2 regions of the Micromonospora sp. HM134 genome follow, and region 1 is predicted to be linked to the other one. Evidence: predicted binding sites of a transcription regulator. Region 1 holds the regulator's gene; the other holds the start of a gene.
The links. The regulator HspR, encoded in region 1, represses chaperone genes until heat shock. The targets are predictions, from matches to a motif close to TTGAGTNNNNNNNACTCAA.

Region 1 (15,563 bases):
GGCGTGGCCATGGCACGACCCTACGCCGCCGCGCCGCCCCGGACACCCGTGCCGACGCCCGCGTTCACCGGCCGGTGGCCGGGCGTCCGTCGATGGCCGTCGGGGCGGGCCACGTTTCCCGCCGGAGGTCAGCCGGCGGCGTCCTGCCAGGCGCGGCGGGCGAGGGCGTACCGGTCGATCAGGTCCCGTACGGGGGTGAGGACGTACTCCGCGCCGACCCGGGCGACCTCCTCGGTGAGCCGCCGTTCGGCCCGCTGCCGGGCACTTCGGGCCGCCCACCGGATCACCGGCCCGGTCACGGCCGCCACCAGCAGGCCGGCGAGCAACCCGCCGAGCAGCAGCACGGTGGGCAACGGCGTCTCGCCCACCCGGGGGTACTCCAGCGCCGGCAGCCCGAGGGCGCGCAGCGCGTACCCGAGCACCAGCCAGCCCAGCCCGACCACGGCGGCGAGGGTGACCAGCCACTGGACGCCGCCCACCAGCCGCCACCACAGCGGCCGGCGCTCCATGCCCAGGTCGGTGCCGGCGACCGCCGCGTCCAGCGCGTCCGGCAGGTCGGCCAGGCGGGACCGGGCGGCGGCGGTCACCGCGGCCGGCCAGGGGGCGGGCAGGCCGTCGCCGGAGCGGTCGCCGACCGCGCGGATGGCCAGCCCGAGGGCGGACTGCTGGGCGACCGTCGGTTCGGGCACCGACGTCGCGGCGAGCGGGGTGTGCGCCGACTGCTGCGGGTCGGTCGCCGGGCCGGGCAGGTGCAGCCGGCGCAGCGGGTCGGGGCGCAGCCGCCGCCAGCCGCGGACCAGCGGCCAGCCGGTCGCGGCACCGGCCCGCTGCCGGTACGCCCCCTCGACCGCGCCCGTCACCGTGGGCACCCCGGCCGCGTCGGCCAGCGCCCGGTCCAGGGTGCGGATCGTCTCCGCGTCCGGGGTGTGCCCCGGGGCCTCGACGGCGACCAGTTCCCCCAGCGCGGCCGTCACCGTGTCGGCGTCGCCCCAGAGCCGGCGCAGCGCGGCCTGCCGGTCCGACACCGCCCGTTCCAGCGCCTCCCGCAGCCCGGTCATCCCGTCCGGCTCGACCGCCGTGGTGGCCAGCAGCGGCACCCCGTCGAGCCCGTCGACGTCGAGCAGCCGACGCAGGTCGGCCAGCACCCGGGGCAACTCGGCCGGGGGCAGCCGGTCGGCCTGGTTGAGCACCACCACCGTCACGTCCCGGTGCCGGTGGAACTCGCGCAGGTAGCTGGTGTGGATCACCCGGTCGGCGTACTTCTGCGGGTCGACCACCCAGACCACCAGGTCGACCAGGCCGAGCAGGCGGTCCACCTCCAGCCGGTGGGACCGCTGCACCGAGTCGAAGTCGGGCAGGTCGAGCAGGATCAACCCGTGCAGGGCGGACTCGTCGTCGCCGTCGAGCGCGCTCTCCCGGACGAACCGGTGCCGGGGCAGCACGCCGACCCAGTCGAGCAGCCGGGTGCCGCCGTCCAGCGGGCCCCACACGCAGGCGTGCGCGACGCCGGTGGTGGGCCGGCGCACCCCGACCGGGGAGAGTTCCAGCTGGGCGAGGGCGTTGAACAGGCTGGACTTGCCGCTGCCGGTGGCCCCGGCCAGCGCGACCACGGTGTGGTCCCGGGACAGCGACAACCGGGTGCCGGCCCGCTCGACCAGGGTGTGCGCGCCGACCAGTCGGGTGTCGGGCACCTCGCCGTCGACCGCGTCGAGGAAGCGGCGCACCGCGTCGAGCCGGGCCACCAGGGCATCGGCGTCGACACGCTGGTCACCCCGGAGCGCCTCGCGCATCCGGCCGACGATGTTGGTCACCGGATGCCGTCCTCGGGGGTCGGGGTCGGGGTCGGTAGCGCCGGGCCGGCCCGGTCGGCGAGGCCGCTGCGGTGCCGGGCCACCTCGACCCGGCCGGCGGCCCGGCGCAGGCCGGCGGCGGCCTCCGGGCCGGACCGGGCGGCGTCGGTGCGGGCCAGGTAGCGGGCCGCCTCCTCGTCGAGCAGCGTGCCGACCCGCTCCAGCAGGTCGGCCCGGGCCTTCGCGGCGAGGGTACGCACCGCCTGGTCGCCGAAGATCGCCTGGAGCACGGCCTGCGCGGCGACGGTGGTGCCCGCCCCGGTGGCCACCTCCAGACCGGTGGGGATGAACGCGGTGGAGGCGAAGACGGCGATCATCACGGCCAGCCCGGTGGCGTTGACCGCGTACGCGGCCGTACGGGCCACGAACCGCCGGTCGCCGCCCTCGTCGCGGACCAGCTCCAGCACGGCACGCTGCCAGTCCCGGACCAGCCGTTCGGCCCGTTCGGGCAGGTCGGCCGAGGCGTGCGCCAGCGGTGGTTCGAGCAGCGCGGCCCCGGCCGGGTGCGCCTTCCAGGCGGTGTACGTGTGCTCCGCCGCCTCGGCGGCGACCCCGCGCAGCAGGGTGACCAGTTGCGACTCGATGGCGTTGCGCAGCTCGGTGGCGGGGGTGGCGGGCCGGCCGGTGACCGCGGCGACGAGCCGGTCGCGCAGCCGGCCGATCCGGGCCTCCAGCGTCCGGAAGAACTCGCCGGTGCCGACGAACTCCTGCCAGCGGGCGAGCACCTCGCCGCGCAGCAGCCGGCCGTCCTTCAGCCCCTCGGTCACGGTGCGGTGCGCGCCCTGGTAGGCGGCCCGGACCCGGTCGTCCAGCGCGTCGGCGGCGGCCACCTGCTCGTCGGCGGCGTCGGCGAGCGCCTCCACCGTGGGGTGCAGCGAGGCGAGCGCGCCGTCCAGGGTCTGCCGGACCACGGCGGCGCGGGCCTCGGCGTCGGCGGCGAGCCGGGCGAACCAGCCGCCCAGCGGCGCGGTCACCCGGTCGGGCAGCAGGCCCTGGCCGTCGACCCAGGTCTCGGGCAGGACGAACAGCGGCGCTGCGCCCAGTTCCTGGGCGGCGAGCATCTCGGACAGGTGGGCGGCGATCTCGTCGGCGGCCTCGGGCGGCACCCGGTCGAGCACCATGGCGATCGCGGCCCCCCGGGAGCGGGCGGTGCGCAGCAGTTCCCAGGGGACGGCGTCGGCGTACCGGGCAGCGGTGGTGACGAAGAGCCAGAGATCGGCGGCGGCGAGCAACTGACCGGCGAGGGCGCGGTTGGCGTCGACCACCGAGTCGATGTCGGGGGCGTCGAGGAAGGCCAGCCCCGGTGCGAGGGCGGGGGCGGTGACCAGGTGCAGGGTGCCCGGGTCCTCGCTGGGCTCGTTGGTGCGGGTCAGGCCGGGCAGCAGCTCGCCCTGGCGGAACCAGGCGGCGTCGGCGGGGTTGCAGACCAGCACCGGGGAGCGGGTGGTGGGGCGGAGCACCCCGGCGGCGCTGACCCGGGCCTGGACCAGGCTGTTGACCAGGGTGGACTTGCCCGCGCCGGTGGAGCCGCCGACGACCACGAGCAGCGGGGCGTCGAGCCGGGCCAGCCGGGGCAGCAGGTAGTCGTCGAGCTGGTCGGTCAGCGCCCGGCCGGTGTGCCGCGCCGGCTCGGCCGAGGGCAGCGCCAGCGGGAACCGGGCCGCGCCGATCGCGGCCCGCAGGCCGGTGAGGGCGGCGGGCAGGCCGTTTCCGGTGGGGCCGGGCGGCGTCTCGTCGGTCTCCGACGACCCGGTGCGGGCGGCGACGGTGGGCGCGCCGGACCGGGTGGCGGGATCGCCGTGCGTCGTCACCGCTAAAGCGTGCCCGACCGATGCAACAGAGACAACCGGAGGGTAGTAACGGTCAGGTTGCGTCGGGTCGGCTCAACTCGACTTGCGCTTTGGCGATCGCGTGGCACTATTGAGTCAAGTTCACTCAACTTGTGGTGCGGTCGCTCCGGGCGGCCCGCCGGGCAGGCCCTCTGACCTGCCCCATCCGTTACGAAGCGAGGAAGCGAAGATGGCACGTGCGGTCGGTATCGACCTCGGCACGACGAACTCCTGCGTCAGCGTTCTCGAGGGCGGTGAGCCCACCGTCATCGCCAACGCTGAGGGCTCGCGGACGACCCCGTCGATCGTCGCGTTCGCCCGCAACGGCGAGGTGCTCGTCGGTGAGGTCGCCAAGCGCCAGGCGGTGACCAACCCGGACCGGACCATCCGCTCGGTCAAGCGGGAGATCGGCACCAACTGGACCGTCGACATCGACGGCAAGAAGTACACCCCGCAGGAGATCTCGGCGCGCACGCTGATGAAGCTCAAGCGGGACGCCGAGGCCTACCTGGGCGAGCAGATCACCGACGCGGTGATCACCGTGCCCGCCTACTTCAACGACGGCCAGCGCCAGGCCACCAAGGAGGCCGGCGAGATCGCCGGCTTCAACGTGCTGCGGATCGTCAACGAGCCGACCGCGGCGGCCCTGGCGTACGGGCTGGACAAGGGCTCCAAGGAGCAGACCGTCCTGGTCTTCGACCTGGGTGGCGGCACCTTCGACGTGTCCCTGCTGGAGCTGGCCGAGGGCGTCGTCGAGGTCAAGTCGACCAGCGGTGACAACCAGCTCGGCGGCGACGACTGGGACCAGCGCATCATCGACCACCTGGTGAAGACGTTCCGGGGCGAGCACGGCATCGACCTGGGCCAGGACAAGATGGCGCTCCAGCGGCTGCGCGAGGCGGCCGAGAAGGCCAAGATCGAGCTGTCGGCGGCCACCACCACCAACATCAACCTGCCGTACATCACCGCCGGGTCGGCCGGCCCGCTGCACCTGGACGTGACGCTCAGCCGCGCCGAGTTCCAGCGGATGACGCAGGACCTGCTGGACCGCTGCAAGGGCCCGTTCGAGCAGGCCGTGAAGGACGCCGGCATCAAGATCGCCGACGTCGACCACGTGATCCTGGTCGGCGGCTCCACCCGGATGCCGGCCGTCACCGACCTGGTCAAGCAGCTCACCGGCCGCGACCCGAACAAGGGCGTCAACCCGGACGAGGTCGTCGCCGTCGGCGCCGCGCTCCAGGCCGGTGTGCTCAAGGGCGAGGTCAAGGACGTCCTGCTGCTCGACGTGACCCCGCTGAGCCTGGGCATCGAGACCAAGGGCGGCATCTTCACCAAGCTCATCGAGCGCAACACCACCATCCCGACCAAGCGCTCCGAGGTCTTCACCACGGCCGACGACAACCAGCCGTCGGTGCTGATCCAGGTGTTCCAGGGCGAGCGGGAGATCGCGGCGTACAACAAGAAGCTCGGCACCTTCGAGCTGACCGGCCTCCCGCCGGCCCCGCGCGGCGTGCCGCAGATCGAGGTCACCTTCGACATCGACGCCAACGGCATCGTCAACGTGCACGCCAAGGACCTGGGCACCGGCAAGGAACAGAAGATGACGATCACCGGCGGCTCCTCGCTGCCGAAGGACGACATCGAGCGGATGCGCCGGGACGCCGAGGAGCACGCCGACGACGACAAGCGTCGCCGGGAGGAGGCCGAGACCCGCAACGTGGCCGAGGCGCTCCAGTGGCAGACCGAGAAGTTCCTCGCCGAGAGCGGCGACAAGCTGCCCTCGGAGAACCGGGAGCAGCTCAACGAGGCTCTCGGTGAGCTGCGCGGCGCGCTCGGCGGCCAGGACATCGAGAAGATCAAGTCGGCCCACGAGCGGCTCGCCCAGGTCTCCCAGCAGGCCGGTTCGCTGCTCTACTCGCAGCAGGCCGAGCAGCCGGGCGCGGCCGGTGCGGGCGCGGGTGCCGGAGCCGGTGCGGGTGCCGCCGGTGCCGCCGGGGCCCCGAAGGCGGGCGGCCCGGACGACGTGGTCGACGCGGAGATCGTGGACGAGGACAAGAAGTGACGGTCCGCGCCACCGCACAGGGAACGAGGTAGTCGTATGACGGAGAAGCCACGAGCCGCCGACCCGGGCACCTCCGGGTCGACGCCGGGTGGCTCCGCGCCCACCGACGACGGGCCGCGGGTCGTCATCCGGGACAACCGCAAGCTCGGCAAGACCGAGGAGACGCCCGCCGCCGCCGACGCCGGGGCCGACGTCCCGGCCGAGGGGCTGGTCGAGGAGTCCGAGGTGGTGGTCGACGAGATCGAGGCCGAGGCCACCACCCTCGACGACCCGGCGCCGACCGGTCCGCCGGTGGTGGACGCCCCCGCGCAGCCGGTCGACGGCAGCGCCACGGGCTCCCCGCTCGGGGCCGAGCTGGAAGCCCTCCGGGCCGAGCTGGACGAGCGGACCCGGGACCTGCAACGGGTGTCGGCGGAGTACGCCAACTACCGCAAGCGGGTGGACCGGGACCGGGGCGTGGTCCAGGAGCAGGCGACCGGTTCGGTGCTCGCCGCGCTGCTGCCCATCCTGGACGACCTGGACCGGGCCCGGGAACACGGCGACCTGGTCGGCCCGTTCGGCACGGTGGCCGAGCAGCTCACCACGGCGCTGGGCAAGTTCGGCCTGACGCCCTTCGGTGAGCAGGGCGACCCGTTCGACCCGACCCGGCACGAGGCGGTCGCGCACCAGACCTCACCGGACGTCGACGAGCCCACCTGCGTGCAGGTGATGCGTCGGGGTTACCTGCTCGGCGAGCGGCTGCTGCGGCCGGCCATGGTCGCGGTCGCCGACCCGGAATAGTGCACGGCCATCCGGTCGCCCCGCCCGCCCGCAACGGTGGGCGGGGCGACCGGGCCACATCTCACGGAAGGGGGTGGACCGGTGAGTTCCAAGGACTGGATCGAGAAGGACTTCTACGCCACGTTGGGCGTGGAGAAGTCCGCCTCCTCGGACGAGATCAAGAAGTCGTACCGGAAACTGGCCCGGGAGTCGCACCCGGACCACAACCCCGGTGACCCGAAGGCCGAGGAGCGGTTCAAGGCCGTCTCCGAGGCGTACGCGGTGCTCGGCGACGACGCCAAGCGCCGCGAGTACGACGAGATGCGCTCGCTGTTCGGCTCGGGCGCGTTTCGTCGGGGCGCGCGCGGCGCGGGTCAGCCCGGCGGGGCCCCGTTCGACGTCTCCGACCTGTTCGGCGGCGGTGGCGGCGGGGACAGCCGGTTCGGTGGCGGCGGCTTCACCGACCTGTTCAGTTCGATCTTCTCCGGTGGCGGTGGCGGTGGCGCCGGCCCGACCCGGGCGCGTGGCCCGGCCCGGGGCCGGGACGTGGAGGCCGAGGTCGCGCTCGACTTCGGCGACGCCGTCCGGGGTGTCACCCTGCCGTTGACGTTGCGCGCGCCGGGGGTGTGCGACACCTGCCACGGCAACGGCGCGAAGCCGGGCACCCAGCCGACCGCCTGCCCGGTCTGCCACGGCGCCGGGGTGACCACCCGGGACCAGGGGTCGTTCAGCTTCTCCGAGCCGTGCCGCAACTGCCAGGGTGTCGGGACGGTCGTCGAGGAGAAGTGTCCCGAGTGCCAGGGCACCGGCGGGGTCACCAAGACCCGCACGCTCAACGTCCGGTTCCCCGCCGGGGTGGCGGACGGCCAGCGGATCAGGCTGGCCGGGCGGGGCGAGCCGGGGCAGCGCGGTGGGCCGGCGGGCGACCTGTTCGTGCAGGTGAAGGTCCGGCCGGACGACCTGTTCGGGCGTACCGGTGACGACCTGACGCTGGCCGTGCCGATCACCTTCGCCGAGGCGGTGCTCGGCACCGACCTGCGGGTGCCCACGCTGGACGGCGCGGTGACCCTGCGGGTCCCCCCGGGCACCCCGTCCGGGCGGGTGCTGCGGGCCCGGGGCAAGGGTGTCGTACGACGGGACGGGCGGGCCGGTGACCTGCTGGTCACGCTGGACGTGGTGGTGCCGGCGACGGTGTCGGACGAGGCGCGGGCGGCGCTGGAGTCGTTCGCCGGGGCGACGCCGCCGGCGGCCCGGGAACATCTCGACGCGCGGGTGCGTCGGGTCGGTTGACCGGTGGACGGGTGCGGAGGTGAGTGGGATGTCGGACGGGTTCGTCGGTTCGGGTGACCCTGCCTACGAGGCCAAGGTGCTGATGATCTCGGTTGCGGCACGGATGGCGGGAATGCACCCGCAGACGCTGCGCCAGTACGACCGGCTCGGCCTGGTGCAGGCCGGCCGGGCGGCCGGTGGCGGTCGACGCTACAGCGTGCGGGACGTCGTCCTGCTGCGCGAGGTGCAGCGGCTCAGCCAGGACGAGGGCGTCAACCTGGCCGGCGTGAAGCGGATCATCGGGCTGGAACGCCTGGTGGAGGAGGCCCAGCAGCGGGTGGCCCGGCTGGAGGCGGAGCTGGACGCCGCGTACCGGCGGATCGCCGAGCTGGAGACGTTGGCCAGCGGCTTCTCCCGGGGCGACCTGGTGCCGACGAACCGCACCTCGACGGCGCTGGTGGTGTGGCGTCCCCGCCGTGCCCCCGGGCGCTGACCCCCGGCGTTCCGCCGCACCGTTCGGGGCCGGCCCGGCATGATCAACACTTCTGGCCGCGAATAGCGGTGTCCCCTCGACGGGATGCCGCTATTCGGCGTATCTAGCGCGAATTCCCTGCGGGGATTACGCATTCCCCCGCCGTGGGGAGGGGTGTCCCGTTAACCTGTGAATCAGGCGTAAGCGGACCAATCCGGACTCCGAGGGTGGGGGGAACCGTGGCGGAATCGGCGAAGAAGGTGGCCCGGCAGGCGGAGGAACGGCTCGACCGGGTGGCCGAGAACGTCCGGGAGAAGTTCGACCGGGTCACCGAGGGCAAGTTCTCCGACACGGTGAAGGACGGCAGGTTCGCCGATCGGCCCACCCCCGGGAAGGACCGGGAGCAGACCGAGGCGAAACGCCGTGAGCAGGGAGGATCGCAACGCTGACGATCCGCCGACGTGCGGGCCGGGACCCACGGGGGGTCCCGGCCCGTTCGCCGTCCGGGCGGGTCCGGCGCGGACCGTGACGTCAGCCGAGACGACGGTTGTCCCGGACCAGGCCGCCCTCGCACCAGTCGTGGTAGGTGAAGAGTTCCTGCCGGGCCAGCAGCATCCGGCTGTTGTGCGCCCAGTTGCGCACCAACTCGTCGCCGTCGCGCTCGGCCTGCTCCACCAGCTTGCGGAACCGACGCCGGGGATGGGCGCGGAACTTCGTCCGGATGCCGTCGGCGGCGTAGATGTAGAGGCAGTGCAGGGCGAAGCGGCGGGCCGGACAGGCCGGGTCCCGGGCCAGCTCGAAGAGGGTGAGCACCAGGTGGTCGCCCGCCACCAGCAGGTCCCAGTCCTGCGGCAGCGAGGTCAACGGCACCGAGTCGGGTTGGTACGCCCAGGCCCGCAACTCCGCCGGTGACGGATCGACGGGGTTGGCGAAGCCGCGGAACGTCGGACCGTGCGCGCTCACCGGCAACCTTCCCGCTCACGCCCGCGGGATGCCTCCGTCCCGCCTGCGAGCCCCTGGCCTGCTGGGGCGCAACGCTAGCCGCCGCCCCCGGCCGGCGGAAGACCTGCCGGGAAGCAATTCGGCAACGGATGCCCCGGCCAGGCCGACCCGTGCGGTCGACCTGGCCAGGTGAAACTCAGTCCGTGGCGGGTACCGGTCGGGGCTGACGGGCGGCGATCCTCCGCCGGAGCCGCTGCTTGAACCAGGGCATGTCGGGCAACCGGGCGAGCATCGGGCCGGTGACCACGGTGATCAGCACGTACGCCGTGGCGAGCGCCGCCAACCGGGGTTCGACGGTGCCGGCGGCGACCGCGAGACCGGCGATGACGATGGAGAACTCACCACGGGGCATCAGGGCGAAACCGGCCCGCCAACGACCGGGCTCGGCGATCCCGGCCCGCCGAGCCGCCAGGTAGCCGGTGACCAGCTTCGTCCCCATGGTGACCACGGCCAGCAGCAACGCGGGCAGCAGCACCGGCGGCATGTCCCGGGGGTCGGTGACCAGGCCGAAGAAGACGAAGAAGACGGCGGCGAACAGGTCCCGCAGCGGGGAGAGCAGCTCGGTGGCGTGGTGCGCCACCGGCCCGGACAGGGCGATGCCGACCAGGAACGCCCCGACGGCGGCGGAGACCTGGAGCCGGGCGGCGATCCCGGCCACCAGCAGGGTCAGGCCGAGCACCCCGAGCAGCAGCGCCTCCGGGTCCTTCGCCGACAGGGCCGCGGAGATCAGGTGACCGAAGCGGATGGCGACGACCAGCACGACCACCACGGTGAGCACCGCGATGCCCAGCGCCATCCCACCCTTGACCAGGCCCACGCCGGCCAGCAGCGCGGTCACCAGCGGCAGGTAGAGCGCCATCGCCAGATCCTCGATGACCAGCACGGAGAGGATGACCGGGGTTTCCCGGTTACCGACCCGGCCGAGGTCGCCGAGCACCTTGGCGATCACCCCGGAGGACGAGATCCAGGTGATGCCGCCGAGTACCACGGCCGCCACCCAGCCCCAACCGAGCAGCAGCGCGAAGCCGAACCCGGGCAGGGCGTTGAGGACCGCGTCGATCAGGCCGGCCGGGGCCGCCGAGCGCAGGTTGCCGACCAGCTCGTTGGCGCTGTATTCCAGGCCGAGCATGACCAGCAGCAGGATGACGCCGATCTCGGCGCCGACGGCGAAGAACTCCTCGCTCGCGGCCAGCGGCAGCAGACCGCCGTGGCCGAAGGCGAGGCCGGCGAGCAGGTAGAGCGGGATGGGGGAGACGCCGAACCGGCGGCTGAGCCGACCGAGCAGCCCGAGCAGCAGGAGGAGAGCGCCGACCTCGACCAGTAGAGTTGTGGTTTCGTGCATCCGCCTCAGCCGTCCGGGTCACTGTCGGCGAGGATGGCGGTCACCCCGTCGAGACCCTGCCGGGTGCCGACCACGACCACCACGTCACCGGCCGCGAAGCGGAAGGTGGGATCGGGCGAGACGTTGACCTCGCCCTGCCGGAGCACCGCCACGATCGAGGCGCTGGTCCGGGTACGTGCCTTGGTGTCACCGAGCCGCTTGTTGACGTACTTCGACCCGGCCGGGATGGCGATCTGCTCGGTGAGCAGCCCGGCCGCCTGCTCGCGCAGGCCGGAGAGCTGACCCAGCATCAGCGACGCGCCGAGGATGTCGGCCAGCGCCTCGGCCTCGTCGTCGGTCAGCGGGATGTCGTGCTGACAGGAGTCGGGATCGTCCGGGTCGTAGAGGACCAGGTCGCGGCGGCCATTGCGGTGGGAAACCACCCCGAGCCGGCGGCCGGACTCCGTCATCAGGTCATGACGGACGCCGATTCCCGGTAGGGCGGTCTGTTCGACACGTACTCGCACGGACGAGAGGCTATACCCTGTCCTCCACCTCGGCCCGACGGATGTCTGCCCTGCTCGCGAGCGTTCTACGGCCCGGCACCGGCTGTGGTCGCCGGCTCGCCGGTCGGTAACCGCGACCCGCGCTGCGGGATCAAGGGGTGGTTCTGCGCGGTGTGACGTAGGTTCCCTTGCCCTGATGACCTTCGATGAGGCCCTCCGCCTGAAGGATCAGCAGTGCGGAGCGCACGGGCTCGGCGGAAACCTCGTAGTGCGCGATCAACTCACGCAGGGATGGCAACTTGTCGCCTGGCGAATACTCGCCGGAGGCGATCTTGTCGCGGATGTCCTGGGCAATGCGCTGACGGTCGGAAACTCGGGGCATGGCGGCAACTCCTGGTAGGCCCCAAGATCCTCTCATGGCAGCACATGACCCGCCAAGACTTCGCGTGCTTTGCATGGCGAGTGATTGCCTTCCAATGGTTTGCATTGTATGTTGCTTCGGCGGGGCCTTCAGTGGAAAGCCTGGTAGGCAAACCGGCCTCCGGTTGGCATCCGTGGGCTGGCACGACTGGGCCAGAAGATGCGTCAGTCGTGCCAGCCCTGAGATCGACATGGACCTCGTCGGTGGCGTCCATGCGAAAGCGGCCCTGTCGTCGTACTGCCGAAGTGGGCTGCGACGGCAGGGCGGGCAGTCCGGCCGAGCCGACAGCGCGGCCGGGCTGCCCTTCCAGCACCGCGACACCGAACTGTCCAGCGAAGGAGCGCCATGGCGTACGAGTCGCCGCACCCACCGTCGAAGCTCGACCTTGGTCAACTCAGGTGGGGCGATATTGCGGTGTCCGAGCCATCGCTATACCGCCATTGGGCCGATACTGCTTCGGCCCGCCCGGGGTGGCATGAGCCGGGTCGGACGGGTGAGGAGGCGTGACCGGGCGGTATGTCGTACACCTGCCGGTGGTCGCTGCGGATCTGGCGCGGGCCAAGATGCTCGCCCGGACGGCGGCCCGCTCGCTGGCCTTCCTCGCTCACGTCGACCCCTGCGAGACCACCGTCTCCGCCGAGGATGACCAGGGGCTACGCCACCGCGTCTTCTGCGACAACCGACTGGAGACCGGCCGCCGGTGTGTGCTCCGGGCCGACCATGAAACCCCGTGCACCTCCCGCCTGCCCCGCCGGCCACCGAACGCCACCCGCCTGCCCCGTTGATCCCACCTCAGCCCACCCCGACCGGTCGGCAGTGTGACCCACGCCACGTTGGCAGAGTTGAGCGGAATAGGCTCAACTCTGGTGGTGTCTCTTACTAGTGGACACGCCGATCCCGGGGGAGCCCATGAACACCGAACGACTCACCACCAAGAGCCGCGAAACCATCACCGGTGCGGTCGCGCTGGCCAACCAGCGTGGTCACGCCACCGTGGAACCCTGGCACCTGCTGCTGGCCCTGCTCGACACCGACGGCTCCACCGCCGCCGGCCTGCTGCGCGCCGTGGGTGCCGACCCCGCCGAGCTGCGCCGGGTCGCCCAACGCTCGGTCGACGCGCTGCCCGCCGCGCGTGGGTCCAGCATCGCCGAGCCCACCCTCGCCCGCGAGTTCGTCAACGCCATCGGGGCCGCCGAGCAGATCGCCCGGCCGCTCGGCGACGAGTACACCTCCACCGAGCACCTGCTCGCCGGCCTGGCCCGGGTGGGCGGCGCGGTGTCCAACGCGCTGAAGTCCGCCGGGGCCACCGAGGAGAACCTGGTCGCCGCGTTCCCGACGGTGCGCGGCGGCGACCGGCGGGTCACCACCGCCGACCCGGAGCAGACCTACCAGGCGCTGGCCAAGTACGGCGTCGACCTCACCGCCAGCGCCCGGGACGGCAAGATCGACCCGGTGATCGGGCGGGATTCCGAGATCCGTCGGGTGATCCAGGTGCTCTCCCGACGTACCAAGAACAACCCGGTGCTGATCGGCGAGCCCGGCGTCGGCAAGACCGCGATCGTCGAGGGCCTGGCCCAGCGGATCGTGGCCGGCGACGTACCGGAGTCGCTGCGGGACAAGAAGCTGGTCTCGCTCGACCTCGGCGCGATGGTCGCCGGTGCGCAGTACCGGGGCCAGTTCGAGGAGCGGCTCAAGTCCGTCCTGGAGGAGATCAAGAACTCGAACGGGCAGGTCATCACGTTCCTCGACGAGCTGCACACCGTGGTCGGCGCGGGCAAGGGCGAGGGCTCGATGGACGCCGGCAACATGCTCAAGCCGATGCTCGCCCGGGGTGAGCTGCGGATGGTCGGCGCGACCACCCTCGACGAGTACCGCGAGCACATCGAGAAGGACCCGGCCCTGGAGCGCCGGTTCCAGCCGGTGCTGGTCGGTGAGCCGACCATCGAGGACACCATCGGCATCCTGCGCGGCCTCAAGGAGCGCTACGAGGTGCACCACGGCGTCCGGATCACCGACGCCGCCCTGGTCGCCGCCGCGTCGCTGTCCGACCGCTACATCACCGACCGGTTCCTGCCGGACAAGGCGATCGACCTGGTCGACGAGTCCGCGTCCCGGCTCCGGATGGAGATCGACTCCCGGCCGGTCGAGGTGGACGAGATCGAGCGGGCGGTACGCCGGCTGGAGATCGAGGAGATGGCGCTGGCCAAGGAGCCGGACGCCGCCTCCGCCGAGCGGCTGGACCGGCTGCGCAAGGAGCTGGCCGACAAGCGGGAACAGCTCACCGCGCTGTCCGAGCGCTGGCAGACCGAGAAGAGCCACATCACCAAGCTCTCCACCGCCAAGGAGGAGCTGGAACGCCTGGGCGGCGAGGCCGAGCGGGCCGAACGCGACGGCGAGCTGGAACGCGCCGCCGAGCTGCGCTACGGCCGGATCCCGGCGCTCAAGGCCGACCTGGCGACGGCGGAGCAGGAACTGGCCCGGCTCCAGGCCGACGGCGCGATGCTCAAGGAGGAGGTCGGCGCGGACGACATCGCCGCCGTCGTCGCCTCCTGGACCGGCATCCCGGCCGGTCGGCTCCTGGAGGGCGAGACCGCCAAGCTGCTGCGGATGGAGGAGTCGCTGGGTGGCCGGGTGGTCGGCCAGGCCGAGGCCGTGGGCGCCGTCTCCGACGCGGTACGCCGGGCGCGGGCCGGCGTCGCCGACCCGGACCGCCCCACCGGCAGCTTCCTCTTCCTCGGCCCGACCGGCGTCGGCAAGACCGAGCTGGCCAAGGCGCTGGCCGAGTTCCTCTTCGACGACGAGCGGGCCATGGTTCGCATCGACATGAGCGAGTACGGCGAGAAGCACTCCGTCGCCCGCCTGGTCGGTGCCCCGCCCGGCTACGTCGGCTACGAGGAGGGCGGGCAGCTCACCGAGGCGGTGCGCCGCCGGCCGTACTCGGTGATCCTGCTGGACGAGGTGGAGAAGGCCCACCCGGACGTCTTCGACATCCTGCTCCAGGTGCTCGACGACGGCCGGCTCACCGACGGTCAGGGTCGTACGGTCGACTTCCGCAACGCGATCCTGATCCTGACCTCCAACCTGGGTTCGTCGGTGATCAGCGATCTGACGCTCGCCGACGAGCAACGCCGCGAGGGGGTGCTCGCGGTGGTCCGTTCGCACTTCAAGCCGGAGTTCCTCAACCGGCTCGACGACATCGTGGTCTTCGCCGCGCTGCGCGGGGACGACCTGCGGTCGATCGTCGACATCCAGCTCGACCGGCTGCGTCGCCGGCTCGCCGACCGCCGGCTGGCGCTGGACGTCAGCGAAGCCGCCCGGACCTGGCTCGCCGAGCACGGGTACGACCCGATCTACGGCGCCCGGCCGCTGCGCCGCCTGGTCCAGTCGGCCATCGGCGACCAGCTCGCCAAGGCTCTGCTGGGCGGCGTGGTCCGGGACGGCGACACGGTACGGGTCGACCTGTCCGACGACAAGGACGGCCTGGCGGTCACCGCCGCCTGACCCCCACACCCACCGGGCCGACCCCGCCACCCCGGCGGGGTCGGCCCCTCCACCGCCCCCTCTCCCCTCCCTGCCGACCGCCCCGGTGATCAAGAGGTTTACGTCACCGGGAGCGCTCTCCGGTGACGTAAACCTCTTGATCACTGCGGTTGGGCGGGGGCTGAGTGCGGGGGCGCGGTGGGTTGGGCGGGGGTGGGGTGGGTGGTCAGTGCCGGGGCGGGGAAAGGAAGGGGGCATGTTCGGGATGCGGAAGAAGAGTGGCGATCCGGAGCTGGACGCCGCCGTGCGGGAACTCGCCGGGGCGGACACCGTCGCCTTCGGCGGGGTGGGGTTCGCCGGCACGCTGCTGCCGGCGACCGAGGCGTACCGGCGGGTCGAGGAGGCGTTCGCGCAGCGCCCCCGGCAGGCCCGCGAGCAGGTCGACTGGCTGCTGCGGCACGGGTCGCCGGCCGGGCGGGCGTACGCGGCGACGCTGCTGGAACGGGTCGACCCGGCGGCGGCCCGGGCGGCCTGGACAGCACTCGGCGACGACGACGGCGAGTTCACCACCTTCACCGGCTGCACGATGGGT
Region 2 (15,563 bases), 3.8 Mb from region 1:
CGAGCCGTCGTTCTGGTTGGCCCAGAACCGGTGGTGCAGGTTGCGTACCGGCTTGTCCCCGTAGCCGGCCACGTAGGACTGGTTGAGCGGGTTACGGCCGAGCAGGTAGTCGTAGGCGGCGAAGGCCCCGTTGCGGTAGCGGGCCGTGCCGGTCAGGTCGAAGGCCACAGCGAGCACGTTGGCGTTGTTGGCGACCGCGCCGTTGGAACCCCAGTAGTACGTGCCGTTGCCGCTGCCCGGGGCCGGGTAGCCCTGGTTGGCGATCTGGGCGAGCATCCGGTCGGCGAAGGAGACGATCGCCGAGCGGATCGCGCTCACGTCGCCGCTGGCCAGGCCGGTCGGCACCAGCGCCAGGGTGGTGTCACCCAGCCCGGCCGTCCAACTCCAGTCGTACGCGCCCCGGGTGAAGCTCGCGCCGCGGGCGTGCGGGGAGCCGCTCAGGTCGTTGCGGTAGCCGGCCGTGCCGGTGGTGGCGTACAACTCCGCCGCCGCCCAGTAGAACTCGTCGGTGACGGTGTTGTCCTCGTACGCGCCGCCGCCGGTGTTGTCGGTGGCGGGGGCGAGCCGGTTCGGGTTGGCCTTCGCCGCGGCGTACGCCTTCTCGGCGGCGGCCAGGGCCCGGGAGGCGAAGGCGGCGTCGAACGGCTTCCACAGCCGGGACGCCTGGGCGGCCACCGCCGCCATGTTGAGGGTGGCGGCGGTGCTCACCGGGGAGAGCAGCCGGGGCTCGCTGTCCAGCTCGGGACGGGTGGGCAGGGCGGTCCAGTTCTGGTCGTGGATCTTGTGGTGGACCATGCCGGCGTTGGTCCGGCCGTCCGGCACCTGCATCTTGAGCAGGAACTCCAACTCCCAACGGGCCTCGTCGAGCACGTCCGGCACCCCGTTGGACCGCTCGGGGATGGCCAGCGTGCCGTCGGCGACGGCGGACCGGTCCGCTCCGCTCACGTACAGCGTGCGCTCGTAGATGTTCTGTAGCTGCCAGGTGGCCAGGCCGCCGTTGACCACGTACTTGCCCTGGTCACCGGCGTCGTACCAGCCGCCGCGCACGTCCAGGGTGTAGCCGCAGGAGGTGCGGCACGGCACGTTGTTGTCCCCCCGGTTGGGGGCGACGTTGACGTGCCCGGCCGGGCGGGCGTAGCGGGAACCGACGTACTGGGCGTCGATCGGGGTGCCGCTGCGCTGGTGGTAGAAGAACGCCAGCGAGTCGCCGCGCAGCCGGCGTACCGGATCGGCGGAGATGTCGAACGGGTAGCTGTTGCTCCCGCCGACCGACAGCACGTAGCCGGTGCCGGGGGTGTCGTAGGCCGAGAAGTCCGCGATGTGCACCGGGTCGCCGGAGAGCGTGTCGGTGCCCCGTACCGTGGTCTGCCCGGAGGCCACCGTGGCGCCGCCGGCGTTGCGCAGCGTCCAGCCGAGCGGGGAGGTCGCGGAGTTCACGACGGTGGCCTGCTTGGGCAGCCCCGGCACGTAGGCGACCTGGTTGACCTTGACCGGTGAGCCGGGGTCGGGGGCGGCGGCGGCGAGCTGCGGCACGGCCGCGAGCCCGCCGAGGGCGAGCAGGGCGGCAGCCGCGAGCGCGACCGGACGCCGTCGGGGATGCTGGGGCATGGGGCCTCTTCCGGTGGTGATGGCATTGACCATCCGACCGGGCTCCAGCGCAGCAGTGATCCGCCGGGCGGTCGGACGGACCGTCGACGGGAGCGCTCCGCCCACCATAGACCACCGTCAGTCCGCCGGAAAGCCGCCGCCCAACGACCGGACGGTCCGGGTGTCGCCGTCGTAGCTGCGCGCCGCCACCAGGCGACCCGCCGGACGCTCCCCGCCGACCAGGGCGCGGGCGAGCCGCCGGTCGCGGTCGCGGAAGCGCAGCGCGAGGCTCAGGTGCGGCACCCAGTTCCCCGGGGCGTGCCAGGGCCGCTGCCCGTCCGCGCCGTCCAGCGCCGCCCAGACGGCGTCGTGCAGGGCGGTCAGCGCCGCGCTCGGCCGGACCAGCCACACCAGCGGGGCGCTGCCGTCGAGCACCGTCACCCGCTCCAGGGTGACCGGCAGCGGCAACGCGGTGGCGAACAGGGCGGCGAGCCGGTCGGCCGCGTCGGGCGGGAACGCCTCGACGGCGGCCAGCGTCAGGTGCGGCCGGTTCGTCGGGTGGCCGTGCCGGGCCAGGCTGGGCAGCCCCGCCGCGGCCAGCCGGTCCCAGGCGGCCCGCACCGTCCGCTCCAGCGTCGGGCAGCAGAGCAGTTCCACCGTACGCACGCCCGTCAGGCTATCCGGCGGGCGGGTGCGACTGTGCCGGTCGGCACGGTGGGGCCGGTCGGCGGCGCGGCCCCACCGGGGTGATGGAAAACTTTGGCTATGAGTTCCGCACCCACACCGACCGACCTCTCCGCTCCCGACGACTCCGACGGCGGGCCCGCCTTCGTTGATCTCGGGCTGCGCGCCGAGTTGCTGGGCGCCCTCGCCGCGCTCGGCTACGAGGAGCCGACCCCGATCCAGCGGGAGGCGATCCCCCTGCTGCTGTCGGGACGGGACCTGCTCGGGCAGGCGGCCACCGGTACGGGCAAGACCGCCGCGTTCGCCCTGCCGCTGTTGCAGCGGATGCCGGAGGACCGTCAGGGCGGCGACCCGGTGTCGCTGGTGCTGGTGCCCACCCGGGAACTGGCCGTGCAGGTCTCCGAGGCGTTCCACCGGTACGGCAAGGATCTCGGTGCCCGGGTGCTGCCGATCTACGGCGGCCAGCCGATCGGCCGCCAACTGCGCGCCCTGGACCTGGGCGTGGACGTGGTGGTGGCGACCCCGGGCCGGGCGCTGGACCACATCGCCCGGGGCACCCTGCGGTTGGGTTCGCTGGCCACGGTGGTGCTGGACGAGGCCGACGAGATGCTCGACATGGGCTTCGCCGAGGACATCGAGGCGATCCTGGAGCACGCGCCCGCGCAGCGGCAGACGGTGCTCTTCTCGGCCACCATGCCGGCCCGGATCGACGGGCTGGCCCGCCAGCACCTGACCGACCCGGAGCGCATCCAGATCGGGCGGGAGCAGCCGGTGGCCGGCGAGGCGCCCCGGGTACGGCAGAGCGCCTACATCGTGACCCGGGCGCACAAGCCGGCGCTGCTGGGCCGGGTGCTGGACGTGGAGTCCCCGACGGCGGCGATCGTCTTCTGCCGCAGCCGGGAGGAGGTCGACCGGCTCACCGAGACGATGAACGGGCGGGGCTACCGGGCCGAGGCGCTGCACGGCGGGATGAGCCAGGAGCAGCGGGACCGGGTGATGGGGCGGCTGCGTGCCGGCACCGCCGACCTGCTGGTGGCCACCGACGTGGCGGCCCGGGGCCTGGACGTCGAGCAGCTCACCCACGTGGTCAACTACGACGTGCCGTCCGCGCCGGAGTCGTACGTGCACCGGATCGGGCGGGTGGGTCGGGCCGGCCGGGAGGGGGTGGCGATCACCCTGGCCGAGCCCCGGGAGCACCGGATGCTCAAGACCATCGAGCGGGTCACCGGCCAGCGGATCACCATCGACAAGATCCCGACGGTGGCCGACCTGCGCACCCGACGGCTGGCGCTGACCCAGGCGGCGCTGCGGGAGAGCCTGCTGGAGGACGACCTGGACCCGTTCCGGGTGATCGTCGAGTCGCTGTCGGACGAGTTCGACCTGATGGAGGTGGCGCTGGCGGCGGTCAAGCTGGCCCACGAGGCGGCCCTGCCGGGCTCCGACGACGAGGAGGAGATCCCGCAGGTGGCGGTCCGTCCGCCCCGGGAGCCCCGGCCCGGGTTCGACGGCCGGGGCGGGGAGCGGCGTGGCGGCGGTGCCGGCCGGCCCCGCACGGGCGGCACCGCGCAGGTCTTCATCGGCCTGGGCCGCCGGGCCGGGGTCCGCCCGCAGGACCTGGTCGGCGCGATCACCGGGGAGACCCGGGTGAGCGGCCGGGACATCGGCTCGATCGAGATCGCCGACCGGTTCTCGCTGGTGGAGGTGCCGCAGGGCGTCGCCGACGAGGTGATCGCCGGGCTGCGCAACAGCACCATCAAGGGCCGCAAGGCGACCGTACGGCGCGACCGCGGCGGCGACGGGCGCTGAACCGGACGCGACACCGGCCCGCCTCCCCGTGCGGGGTGCGGGCCGGTCGCGGCGGTTCAGAGCGGGTACGGCCCGAACCGGCCCCAGGCGACGAGCGCCGCCAGGACCAGCAGCACCACGGTCACCACGGTGCCGGGGTGTTCCTTGGCGCGGGCGTGCACCACGATCGCGCCGGCCATCACGATGACCAGCCCGACGGCGGCCAGCGGGGTGAGCACCGTGGCGATGCCGGTGAGGCCGGGCAGGACCAGCCCCAGCGCGGCCAGCAGCTCGGCCGCGCCGAGCGCCTTGACCTGGACGGGCGGGACGTTCCTCACCCACCCCATCCGGTCGAGCAGCTTCTCCTTGGGTTGGGTGAGCTTGGTCAGTCCCGCGCCGGCGAAGATCGCGGCGAGCAGGATCTGCACGATCCAGAGGAACACGTTCACGGGTGGTCGCCTCCGAGGGGTGCCACCGGACGGTGGCGGATGCGGGAAACGGGAAGGGTCCAGGCTACGGGGCCGGAGCGGCCCCCGACGCCGGGCGGGACATCGGGGGCCGTGGGGTGGATTCCGGTCAGGCGGCGCCGACCGGTCGACCGCCGAGCGTGTCCGCGTCGATCTCGGCCGGGCGCAGCGCCAGGGCGAGCACGTCGGCCACGTCGGCCAGGGTGTGCACGGTCAGCGCCGCGCGCACCTCGGCGGGCAGGTCGTCGAGGTCCGGCTCGTTGCGGGCCGGGATGATCACTTCGGTCAGGCCGGCCCGGTGCGCGGCGAGCAGCTTCTGCTTCACCCCGCCGATGGGCAGCACCCGCCCGGACAGCGTCACCTCGCCGGTCATCCCGAACTCGGGTCGTACCGGCCGGCCGGTCACCAGGGAGGCCAGCGCGGTGACCATGGTGATGCCGGCGCTCGGGCCGTCCTTGGGCACCGCACCCGCCGGCACGTGCAGGTGGATGCGGCGTCCGGCCAGGACGTTCGGGTCGAGGCCGTACCGCCGCCCGTTGGCGCGCAGGTAGGACAGCGCGATGTGGGCGGACTCCTTCATCACGTCGCCGAGCTGCCCGGTGAGGGTCAGCCCCGGCTCACCGTCCATGCTGGTGGCCTCGATGAACAGCACGTCGCCGCCGGCGCCGGTGACGGCCAGGCCGGTGGCCACGCCGGGCACCGCCGTCCGCTCGGCCGACTCCGGGGTGAACTTCGGCCGGCCCAGGTAGCGGGCCAGATTGTCGGTGTCGACCCGGACCGGGGTCGGGTCGGCGGCCAGGGCCACGGCGACCTTGCGCAGGATCTTCGCCAGGGCCCGTTCGAGCTGCCGGACGCCCGCCTCCCTGGTGTGCTCACCGGCGATCAGCGCCAGCACCCCGTCGGTGACGGTCACCTCGTCGGCGGTCAGGCCGGCCCGCTGGAGCTGCCGGGGCAGCAGGTGGTCGCGGGCGATGGCGACCTTCTCGTCCTCGGTGTACCCGTCCAGGGTGACCAGTTCCATCCGGTCCAGCAGCGGGCCGGGGATGGTCTCCACCACGTTGGCGGTGGCCAGGAAGAGCACGTCGGACAGGTCGAGGTCGACTTCGAGGTAGTGGTCGCGGAAGGTGTGGTTCTGGGCCGGGTCGAGCACCTCCAGCAGGGCGGCGGCCGGGTCTCCGGCGTATCCGACGGCGAGCTTGTCGACCTCGTCGAGGAGCACCACCGGGTTCATCGAGCCGGCCTCGCGCAGCGCGCGGACGATCCGGCCGGGCAGCGCGCCGACGTAGGTGCGCCGGTGCCCACGGATCTCGGCCTCGTCGCGGACGCCGCCGAGGGAGACCCGGACGAAGTTACGACCCAACGCCCGGGCCACCGACTCGCCGAGGCTGGTCTTGCCGACGCCGGGCGGGCCGGCGAGGGCCAGCACCGCGCCGGAGCCGCGTCCGCCGACCACCCCGAGGTTGCGCTCGGCGCGCCGGTTGCGCACCGCGAGGTACTCCAGGATGCGGTCCTTGACGTCGGCCAGGCCGGCGTGGTCGGCGTCGAGCACCGCCCGCGCCGCCGTCAGGTCGGTGTTGTCCTCGGTACGGGTGCTCCACGGCATCTCCAACACCGTGTCCAGCCAGGTCCTGATCCAGCCCGCCTCGGGTGAGGCGTCGCTGGCCCGTTCCAGCTTGCCGACCTCGCGCAGCGCCGCCTCGCGGACCTTGTCCGGCAGGTCGGCGGACTCCACCCGGGAGCGGTAGTCGGCGGAGCCGTCCGGCTCGTCCTCGCCGAGTTCCTTGCGGATCGCGGCGAGCTGCTGGCGGAGCAGGAACTCCCGCTGGGACTTCTCCAGCCCCTCCCGGACGTCGCTGTTGATCTGCTCGGTGACCTCCTGCTCGGCCAGGTGCTCCTTCACCCAGCCGACGAGCAGTTCCAGCCGGGCGGTGACGTCCGGCGCGGCGAGCAGCTCGGTCTTCTGCGCCAGGCTGAGCCACGGCGCGTAGCCGGCGGCGTCGGCCAGTTCGGACAGGTCGGTCATCCGCTCCATCGCGTCGATGACCTGCCAGGCGCCCCGCTGCTGGAGGACGGAGGTCATCAGGGCGCGGTACTCGCGGGCCAGGTCGCGGGCGCGGCCGGCGGGGGCGGGTTCGTCGAGCCGGGTGGCCTCCACCCAGAGGGCCGCGCCGGGTCCGGGGACGCCGGAGCCGATCCGGGCGCGGGCGAGGCCACGCACCACGGCGGCGGGTTCACCGTCGGGAAGACGGCCCACCTTCTCGATGGTGGCGATCGTGCCGACGGGGCCGTACTCGCCGTCGATGCGGGGGACGGCGAGCAGGGTCTTGTCGCCGCTGGCCCGGGCGGCGTCGACGGCGGCCTGGGTGGTCGGGTCGAGGGTCACCGGGATGACCATGCCGGGCAGCAGGACGACGTCGGTCAGGGGAAGTACCGGAAGGGTTGCCATCGAACACCTGCCATCACTTGAGGTTGAGCGTGTCTCACTCAAGTCACAAACCGTGCCCCGTGTTCCGACCTGTGACCCAGGACACATCCCAGCCGCACCGCCACCGCCGGCCAGCATTGGCCGTACCCGGATTTCCCAGGATTGGCGCGACCCGCCAAATGAAAGAGAGGCATATTGTTGCGGATTTGCCGTCAGATACGTCAAACTCTTAGCACACCCCGATCACCACAGGGAGTAATGGCGATGGCAAGGAAAGTAATCACCGTTCTGACCGACGACCTCGACGGCGGAAAGGCCGATCGGACCGTCGAGTTCAGCCTGGATGGGGCGGCGTACACCATCGACCTCTCCGACGAGAACGCGGGGGTGCTGCGCAAGGCGCTCGACGCCTACATCACCGCTGGCCGTCGAATGGGCCGAGGTGCCGTCGAGGCCGGTCGCCCGGCCCGCCGCCCCGCCCGGCCCGGCGTCTCGGGAATGGATCGCGAGCAGAACCGCGCCATCCGGGAATGGGCGACCAAGAACGGACACGAAATCTCCGAGCGCGGGCGCATCCCGGTCTCGGTCGTGGAGGCGTGGAAGAACCGCTGACGGCGGGCCGGATCACGAACGGACACGCCGGGGTCACGCTGGGATATCAGCGTGACCCCGGCGTTTTCGTCCGTGTCCACAGTTTCCACCCGGCGACCCCGCACCGAAAACATCTGCCGGTACGCTGCCCGTCCCCGGGCGCACCCGGCGGACACGGAACTGCGGGCCACCCCGGAGGTTCCCGGGATGGCCCGCAGTCGTCGCCGATCGGGTCAGTTGACCCGGATGCGCACCACGTCGAAGGCGGGGGTCTGGTTGGCCCGCTCCATCATCGGCACCCGGTGCGAGCCGTCGCCGGCCCAGACCGCGCACTGCGCCGTACCCGACTGCGGCAGACCCGGGATCTGGATGGTCACGTCGTCGGCCTGGTTGCCGCCCTTGCCGTCCTCGGTGGCCACGAAGAACGCCGGCACGTCCTGCGGGTTCGAGGGCGCCTGGTTGGTGTTCTGGAGCATCCGGCAGGCGGTGTGGAAGTGACCACGGGTCAGGCCCTGCCCGTTGAGCACCGAACTCTCCAGGTAGTAGCCGCCCTGGCCGGCCGCCAGGAACCGGTCACGGACCAGGTTGCGGGTGGAGACCTTCAGGGTGAAGGCCTGGTTGCGCTGCACCTGGTTGGGGAACTGGGTGATCAGCAGCGACGGGTTGTTGGCCGCCGCGCCCACCTCGCCGAACGCGGTGCTCACGCACCGGTTGCCGTTCTGGAAGCCGTCGTGCGGCTGCAACCGGCTGTTGGCGCAGTCCTTCGCCAGCACGCCCAGGGCGTTGCCGTTGTTGCCGTTGTTCCCGCCGTTGTTGTTCTGGCCGCCGTTGTTCCCGTTCTGGCCGCCGTTGTTGCCGTTGTTCCCGCCGTTGTTGTTCTGGCCGCCGTTGTTCCCGTTCTGGCCGCCGTTGTTACCGCCGTTGTTGGCGGCCACCTGGCAGCCGGCGAGCTGCTCCAGGCCCTGCGGGCGCTGGGCGAAGCGACCGATCGCGGTGGCGATCCGGTTCAGCGCCGACCGGCGCTTGTCGGCCAGCGGGCCGAGGATGGCGTTGTTGATGAACGCCTGACCGTTGCGCCCCTCGGCCGCCAACCGCTTGTTGGCGTCGTCGATCTGGGTCTTGAGCAGGGCGAGTTCCCTGTCCACCTCGGCCTTGGCCTGGGCCGGGATCTGCGGCAGCCGGGGCGTGACCTCCGGGCAGGCCACCGTCGAGGCGAGGGTGGTCACCGGCGCGTTGCCGGCCTTGACGGCCTGGCACTCGGCGACGGACATCTGCCCGTCACCCCAGTGGTTGCGGACCCACCGGCCGTTCTGCCACGTCTGGGTGGTGCTGCCGCGCCCGCTCGGCGAGGTGGCACCGGGGCTCGGTGCGACGCAGGCCGACGAGACGTTGCGGGTCTGCTGCCTCGGCTTGTCCCCGGCCGAGGAGATCTGGGTGACGGCGGCGATACCGCCGAAGACGACGAGCGCACCGACCGCCGCCAGCAGCCGCTTGCTCCGCGCGTTACCGGATGACCGGCGTGCCCCTGTGGACCTGCGCATCGAATTGCTCTCCTTCTCGATCCGGTACCTGACTCGCGCCCCCGACGAGGAGACCCTTTCCGGGTCGGTCACCCCCGCCGGAGACACTGCGACGTTCCGGTCGCACGTCGATGGCCGACGATGCCTTTCCGCACCGTCCGCCGCGTCGGGTGGCGCGGCTGGGAAGATCCTGTCCATTCCCGCTTAGGTACGGGCCGGCATCGGCGAAGGTTCAACGCGGATCGAGGAATCCCGGACCGTTTTCCGGGCGGGCCACAATGTCACCAACCGTCGCCGGAAAATGACGCCGGGTCGTTCGGCGGCGGGTCAGTCCACGCAGAGGTGATCGAACGCGAACGGGGCGCCCAACTCGTCACGCCGGTCCCGCAGGGCGCGGATCTGCCGACGCAACTCGTCCCGGTCGAGCAGGGCCGGTTCCTCGTTCTCCACCCCGGCCAGCCGGTCGCCCACCGCCACCGCCGCGAGATCCTCGGCCAGCCGGCCCGGGTCCACCCCGCAGCTCAGCCGCGCCTCGTGCACCGTGACCCGCTCCACCAGGCAGCGGCCGGGACGCACCTCGACCCAGCTCCACCCCTCGGCCGTCCCGTCGTGCCAGCACACGTGCAACCCGCGCACGATCGGGTCACTGAGCCGCCGCGACACGTACGCCTCGACGGCCGCCGCCCGGGACAGCGCGCCGAGGTCGTTGACCGGCCCGGTACGCCCGTCCGGCAGCCGCCCGACGATGTCCCGGAAGCCCACCGGGGCGTCGTCCGACCCGTCCGGGGCGGCCCCGGCGGCGTAGGCGCGCGCGTCGATGACGTACGTGACGATGCGCCGGCCGTGCCCGGCGGCCCGCAGCGTCGGCGAGCCGATCCGCAGCACCGGCAGGCCCACGGCGGCGCACACCGCGGCGGCCATCCGCCCCGCCCGCTGCCCGGCCGACCCCGGGGCCGCGGCCGGGCCGACGGTCAGGGCGAACAGCGGCACACCGGTGTCGGCCGCGCAGACGACGTGGTCGAACTCCTCGCGCAGGGCGGAACTCCACTGGTGCCCGGTGACCCCGGCCGGCCGGCGCGACACCAGGTCGCCGAGCCGGCGGGCGGCGTACACGGCCTGGCCGGCCCGGACGAACAGCGGCGCGGCACCGGCCGGGACCGGCCGCAGCCGGGCGTCGTCGGTGGCGGTACGCGTCATCGTCGGGTCGGTCCGTCCGTGGCAGGCGAGGGTGACCGGCCGAGTCTAGGACGTCGACCGCGGTCACCGCCCCGCCGGTTCGGACGACGGACGCGGCACCAGGCGGTTGGTGCACCCCGGGCGCGATCTCTACGCTCACGGGGTGCTGCACGACGGACCGGCCCCGGAACTGTTGACCAAGCGGAGTCTCGTCACGGTCTCCCACGCCATCGAGCGGTCGGCGCTGGCCACCGCCGAGGACGGCCCGCTGGTGGTGATCGCCCTGTTCCAGCGGATGCCGTACTTCCTGCGGGAGCGGGAACGCTACGCCCGGATCGCGGCGGGCGCGGCGGTCACCGTCGTCGGGCTGGTCGGGCAGACACCGCCGGAGCTGCCCGCCGGGGCGTACCCGGTGACGCTTGACGGCACCGAGGAACTGGCCCGGGAGTGGAGCGTGGTGGCGCTGACCCCCCGGTTCGGGGCGAGCCTGGTGGCCCGGGACCGCCGGGAGGCGGTGCCGGCCGACACGTTGGAGCAGGGGCGGCTGTTCGCCGGCCGCTGGGGGTTCCGCCGCGACGAGGCGCTGCACGAGGTGATCCGGCTGCGCACCCAGCTCGGCGACCGGCTCCCCCCGGCCGCGCTGACCGCCGTCGACCAGGTGCTGCACCGGGTCCGGGACCTGCCGGCGACGCCCGGGGAGAGCCGGGCCGAGGCGGCGTTGCGGCTGATGGCCGACCGCGCCGAACGCGCCCACCGCAACGCACCGGGCCGGCACGCCGAGCCGGTGGACGGCCCGCCGGGGCTGGTGGACGAGCCGACGTTGCGCCGCTGGACCGGGATGGACGGGGTGACCGCCGCCGGCACCCTGCCGGTGGCGCTGATCGGGGTACGCGTCGGTGAGCCGGCCGGCGCCCCGGAACGGTTCGGACGCCGCAGCGCGGCACGGGAGGCACAGGCCGTGATCGCCGCGCTGACCGCGCCGCTGCGCCCGGTCGACCGGGCCGTCCGCCTCACCCCCGACGAGTACCTGCTGGTGCTGCCGGCGTTGACCCGGGAGGAGGCGCTGGCGGTGGCCGGTCAGGTGCACGACTGCGTGGCCGGGCTGGCCCGGTCGTACCCGTTCGTGTCCTTCGCGGTGCACACGGCGGTCACCGTGACCGACCGGCGGCCGTTGCCGGTGGCCGAGGTGCGGCACGCCGTCGAGTGGGCGGCCCGGGAGGGTGTGCCGGTGGCCACCGTGGCCCGGGAAACCGTCGCCACCGCCGCCCACTGAGGACGGGGACGACGTGCGGGTGGTCTCGTTGGTGCCGTCGCTGACCGAGGCGGTGGCGGTGACCGCGCCGGAGCTGCTGGTCGGCGCGACCGACTGGTGCGTGCACCCGGCGGGGTTGGACGTCGCCCGGGTCGGCGGCAGCAAGTACCCCGACCTGGACCGGGTCCGGGCGCTGCGGCCGGACCTGGTGCTGCTCAACGTGGAGGAGAACCGCCGCGTCGACGCGGACGCGCTCACCGCGGCCGGGGTGCCGGTGCTGGTCACCTACCCCCGGACCGTGCCGCAGGCCCTCGACGAACTGGCCGGGGTGCTCGCCGCGCTCGGCGTGACCGGGGAGCCCGGCTGGCTGACCGACGCCCGCCGGGCCTGGGCCGCGCCCGCCGTCGCCGACGGCCCCCGGCGGGCGGTGGTCCCGGTGTGGCGGCGGCCGTGGGTGGTGCTCGGCGGGGACACCTTCGCCGGGGACGTGCTGCGCCGGCTCGGCGTGGTCAACGTGTACGACGACGACCCGGACCGTTATCCGCGTCCCGATCTCGACGCGCTGCGGGCCCGCCGGCCCGACCTGGTGGTCCTTCCCGACGAGCCCTACGCGTTCACCGCCGACGACGGGCCGGACGCCTTCCCCGGCGTCCCCTGCGCGCTGGTCTCCGGCCGCCACCTCACCTGGTACGGCCCGTCGCTGGCCGAGGCGCCGGCCCTGCTCGCCGCCCAACTGGCCGCCCCGGTCTGACCGTCCGCCCCGGCGCTCAGACCGGGTGGCGGTCAGGCCACCGGGGTGATCCCCCGCTCGGTCAGGCCGGCGTCGTCCACGTCGTACCCGATGGTGCTGGTGACCTGGACCACCCCGCTGACCTGGCCGGCGAGTTTCTCCGCCAGTTCGGCGGCGGTCCGCCGGTCCAGCCGGCCGTCCAACCGCACCGCGCCGTCGCGGACCTGCACGGTGACCAGTCCGTCCCGCACGGCCAGCACCCGGCGCAGCACCTCCTGCACCACGTCCTCGCGGATCTCGGCGTCGGTGCGCAGGTGCACCCGCAGCAGGTCGCTGCGGGTGACGATGCCGACCAGCCGGCCCAGGTCGTCCAGGACGGGCAGCCGCTTGACCGCCTCCCGGTCCATCAGCCGGGCCGCCGCCGGCAGCGACGCCCCCGGGTGGGTGGTGACGGCCGGCGCGGTCATCAGCTCCTTGGCCAGCAGCGCCCCCGCCTTCTCCCGGGACGCCCGACGCCGACGCCCGGTGAACACCCGGCGTTCCTCGTGCGCCCCGGAGTGCTCCACCTTGTGCAACAGGTCAGCCTCGGACACCACCCCCAGCACCCGACGGAAGTCGTCCACCACCGGCACCGCGCTGACGCCCCGGCGGATCAGGATGTCGACGATCACCCGGTACGGGGTCTCCTCCCCCACCGTGGCGACCTCCCGGGTCATCACGTCGTCCACCTGCCACGTCCTCATCACGACCTCCTCGCCCGGTTCTCCCGTCCGACGCTAGGGCCGCGCCGGCCGGTCGGGGCAGGGGCGGGTGGACCGGTCACCCGGAGGCCGAAGGTCCCGTCCGGACGGCCGTACCAGGGGACTTAGGTCCCGCCCCGGCACGGACCGGTCGGCCCTGCCGGGACCGCGCCGACCGGCGTGGAATGTAACTGCCACCGGGAAGTGCGGTGCCAGGCAGAGAAGGGACGTGGAGACCATGACCGCGACGATCGAGCGGAACACCACCGCCAGGACCATCGCACCGGTGGCCGGAACCGAGACCACCCGCCAGCGGGCCGCCCGGTACGTCTGGGCCGGAACCCGACTGGCCCTCGGCTGGATCTTCCTCTGGGCGTTCCTGGACAAGCTGTTCGGCCTCGGCCACGAGACCGCGACGAAGAACGCCTGGATCAACGGCGGCAGCCCGACCAAGGGGTTCCTCGCCTTCGGCGCGACCGGCCCGTTCCAGGGGATCTACCAGGACATCGCCGGGGCGGCCTGGGCCGACTGGCTGTTCATGATCGGCCTGGCCGGGATCGGGGTGGCCCTGCTGCTCGGCATCGGGATGCGGATCGCCGCCGCCGCCGGTGGCCTGCTCATGGTGCTGATGTGGACCGCCGTCCTGCCTCCCGAGAACAACCTCTTCATGGACGACCACCTGATCTACGCCGCGGTGCTGGCCGGCCTCGCCCTGGTCGGCGCGGGGAACACCCTCGGCCTCGGCCGGGTCTGGGCCACCCTCCCGCTGGTCCGCCGGTTCGGCTGGCTCAGGTGACCGGTCCCACCCGCCCGGGTGGTCGACCGACCGGCAGGGGCGCCACCGCCACGGTGGCGCCCCTGCCGCGTCTGCGTCCGGCCCCGCGCACGGCAGCTGCGGCGGGCCGGGTGCCGCGACGCGCGGGCCCGGTCGGCGGGGCCCGCGGCAGCCGGGGTGCCGCGATCGGGCAGGATCGACACCGTCCGGACGATCGGGTGACGACAGAGGAGAACAGCAGATGAACACGCCCCAGGCAGGCAAGCCGGAGATCGGCCCGATCGAGGGTGCGGCCCCGGCCGACCTGGTGATCGAGGACATCACCGTCGGGGAGGGCCCGGAGGCGCGTCCCGGCCAGCTCGCCAACGTGCACTACGTGGGGGTGTCCCACTCCACCGGCCGTGAGTTCGACGCGTCCTGGAACCGGGGCGAGGCGTTCGAGTTCCCGCTCGGCGGCGGTCAGGTCATCGCCGGCTGGGACCAGGGCGTGGTGGGGATGAAGGTCGGCGGTCGCCGTCGGCTCACCATCCCGCCGCACCTGGGCTACGGCAGCCGGGGCGCGGGCGGCGTGATCAAGCCGAACGAGACCCTGGTCTTCGTCGTCGACCTGCTCGGCGTGCGCTGACGTCGGTCGGGGTCGCCGGTACCGCCCGGCGGCCCCACCGCCGGCCCCTGCGGCGCGGCCCGGACTCCACTGCTGCCCCGGTCGCCGGACCTTGCAGGCGCGGTCCCGGCGGGTCGCCGGGCCTGCGGTCAGGCGCAGGCGGCCAGCGGGCGGGACACGGTCGCGACCGGGGCGTCGCCGTGCCGGACGGCGATGACGCGGTGCAGGCCGCCGACCCGCAGCACCCGGGCGACCACCGGATCGGGGTCGACCACCACCAGCTCACCGCCCCGGGCCCGGACCCTGAGGTGCGCGGCGACCAGCGCCCGCACCCCGGCGGCGGAGAGCACCTGGACCCCGGAGAGGTCGAGCCGGAGCAGCGGGCGGGCCGGTGCGGCCCAGAGGGCGGCCCGGAACGCGCCCACGGTGGCGATGTCGATCTCACCGACCGCGCGCACCTCGACCACGTCGTCGGCCACCCGCAGCCGCACGTGGAACCGGTCCTCTTCCTGCGTCATGCCCCGAATCTAGCCCCCACCTCTGACGTTTCCGCCCTGCCCAGGGCGGGTTTCGGGGTAGTCCCAGGGTCGCCCCGGAGCCGACCCCGAGTCCTTCTCAGGGTGGAGCCGCACCGGCACGACCGGCCGTCGGAACGGCCGGTCGTGCCGGTGCGGTCGGGTGCGGTCAGCCGCCGCTGGCCGACGGCGCGGGGGCCGGCGACGAGCCACCGGCGACCGCCCCCGGGTGCGGCGGGCTGGTGGCGGGGGCCGGCTTCAACCCCGGCGGTACGGGCAGCGCGCTGCCCCGGGCGAACTCGGCCCAGCTCGTGTTCCAGGCGGTCCAGCCGTTGCCCGGCCGCAGCGGCACCTCGGTGCCCTTCACGGTCACCAGGTCACCGACCTGGGTGATGCCCATCAGCCAGTCGGCGGCGGCCGAGGAGACGTTGGCGCAGCCGTGCGAGACGTTGGTGTAGCCCTGGTCCCCCTCCGACCAGGGTGCGGCGTGGATGAACTCGCCGCCCCAGGTGAGGCGCTGGGCGTCCTCGACGTCGACCACGTAGCCGCCGTCGGGCTCGCCCCGCGTGTCGAAGCGGGTCTGCTGGTGCTTCTCCATGATCACCATCTTGCCGCTGGAACTCGGGGTGCTCGGCTTGCCGAGGCTGACCGGGATCCGGCGGATCAGCTTGCCGTCCTGGAAGACCGACATCTGCTTGGTGGCGTTGTCGAT

Region 2: lon (endopeptidase La) is a predicted target of HspR. The motif match lies at 6,993-7,011, and genes of this name have one in related genera.

The regions. Positions count from the first base shown of each region.
Region 1 is NZ_CP041061.1:128,593-144,155, forward strand. Features, by position in the region: gene FJK98_RS00660 (hypothetical protein) at 1-11, opposite strand, end outside; gene FJK98_RS00665 (GTPase) at 129-1,790, opposite strand; gene FJK98_RS00670 (GTPase domain-containing protein) at 1,808-3,661, opposite strand; gene dnaK (molecular chaperone DnaK) at 3,870-5,741, shown strand; gene grpE (nucleotide exchange factor GrpE) at 5,778-6,521, shown strand; gene dnaJ (molecular chaperone DnaJ) at 6,603-7,790, shown strand; gene FJK98_RS00690 (heat shock protein transcriptional repressor HspR) at 7,819-8,262, shown strand; gene FJK98_RS00695 (hypothetical protein) at 8,481-8,690, shown strand; gene FJK98_RS00700 (hypothetical protein) at 8,773-9,204, opposite strand; gene FJK98_RS00705 (cation:proton antiporter) at 9,380-10,585, opposite strand; gene FJK98_RS00710 (cation:proton antiporter regulatory subunit) at 10,591-11,091, opposite strand; gene FJK98_RS00715 (winged helix-turn-helix domain-containing protein) at 11,222-11,452, opposite strand; gene FJK98_RS00720 (hypothetical protein) at 11,995-12,276, shown strand; gene clpB (ATP-dependent chaperone ClpB) at 12,401-14,992, shown strand; gene FJK98_RS00730 (hypothetical protein) at 15,228-15,563, shown strand, end outside.
Region 2 is NZ_CP041061.1:3,886,576-3,902,138, reverse strand. Features, by position in the region: gene FJK98_RS16670 (glycoside hydrolase family 9 protein) at 1-1,608, opposite strand, end outside; gene FJK98_RS16665 (2'-5' RNA ligase family protein) at 1,726-2,253, opposite strand; gene FJK98_RS16660 (DEAD/DEAH box helicase) at 2,353-4,077, shown strand; gene FJK98_RS16655 (DoxX family protein) at 4,134-4,505, opposite strand; gene lon (endopeptidase La) at 4,633-6,969, opposite strand; gene FJK98_RS16645 (Lsr2 family protein) at 7,213-7,560, shown strand; gene FJK98_RS16640 (hypothetical protein) at 7,773-9,080, opposite strand; gene FJK98_RS16635 (hypothetical protein) at 9,387-10,256, opposite strand; gene FJK98_RS16630 (DICT sensory domain-containing protein) at 10,399-11,508, shown strand; gene FJK98_RS16625 (helical backbone metal receptor) at 11,522-12,238, shown strand; gene FJK98_RS16620 (CBS domain-containing protein) at 12,271-12,960, opposite strand; gene FJK98_RS16615 (DoxX family membrane protein) at 13,187-13,753, shown strand; gene FJK98_RS16610 (FKBP-type peptidyl-prolyl cis-trans isomerase) at 13,974-14,357, shown strand; gene FJK98_RS16605 (STAS domain-containing protein) at 14,486-14,854, opposite strand; gene FJK98_RS16600 (Ig-like domain-containing protein) at 15,021-15,563, opposite strand, start outside.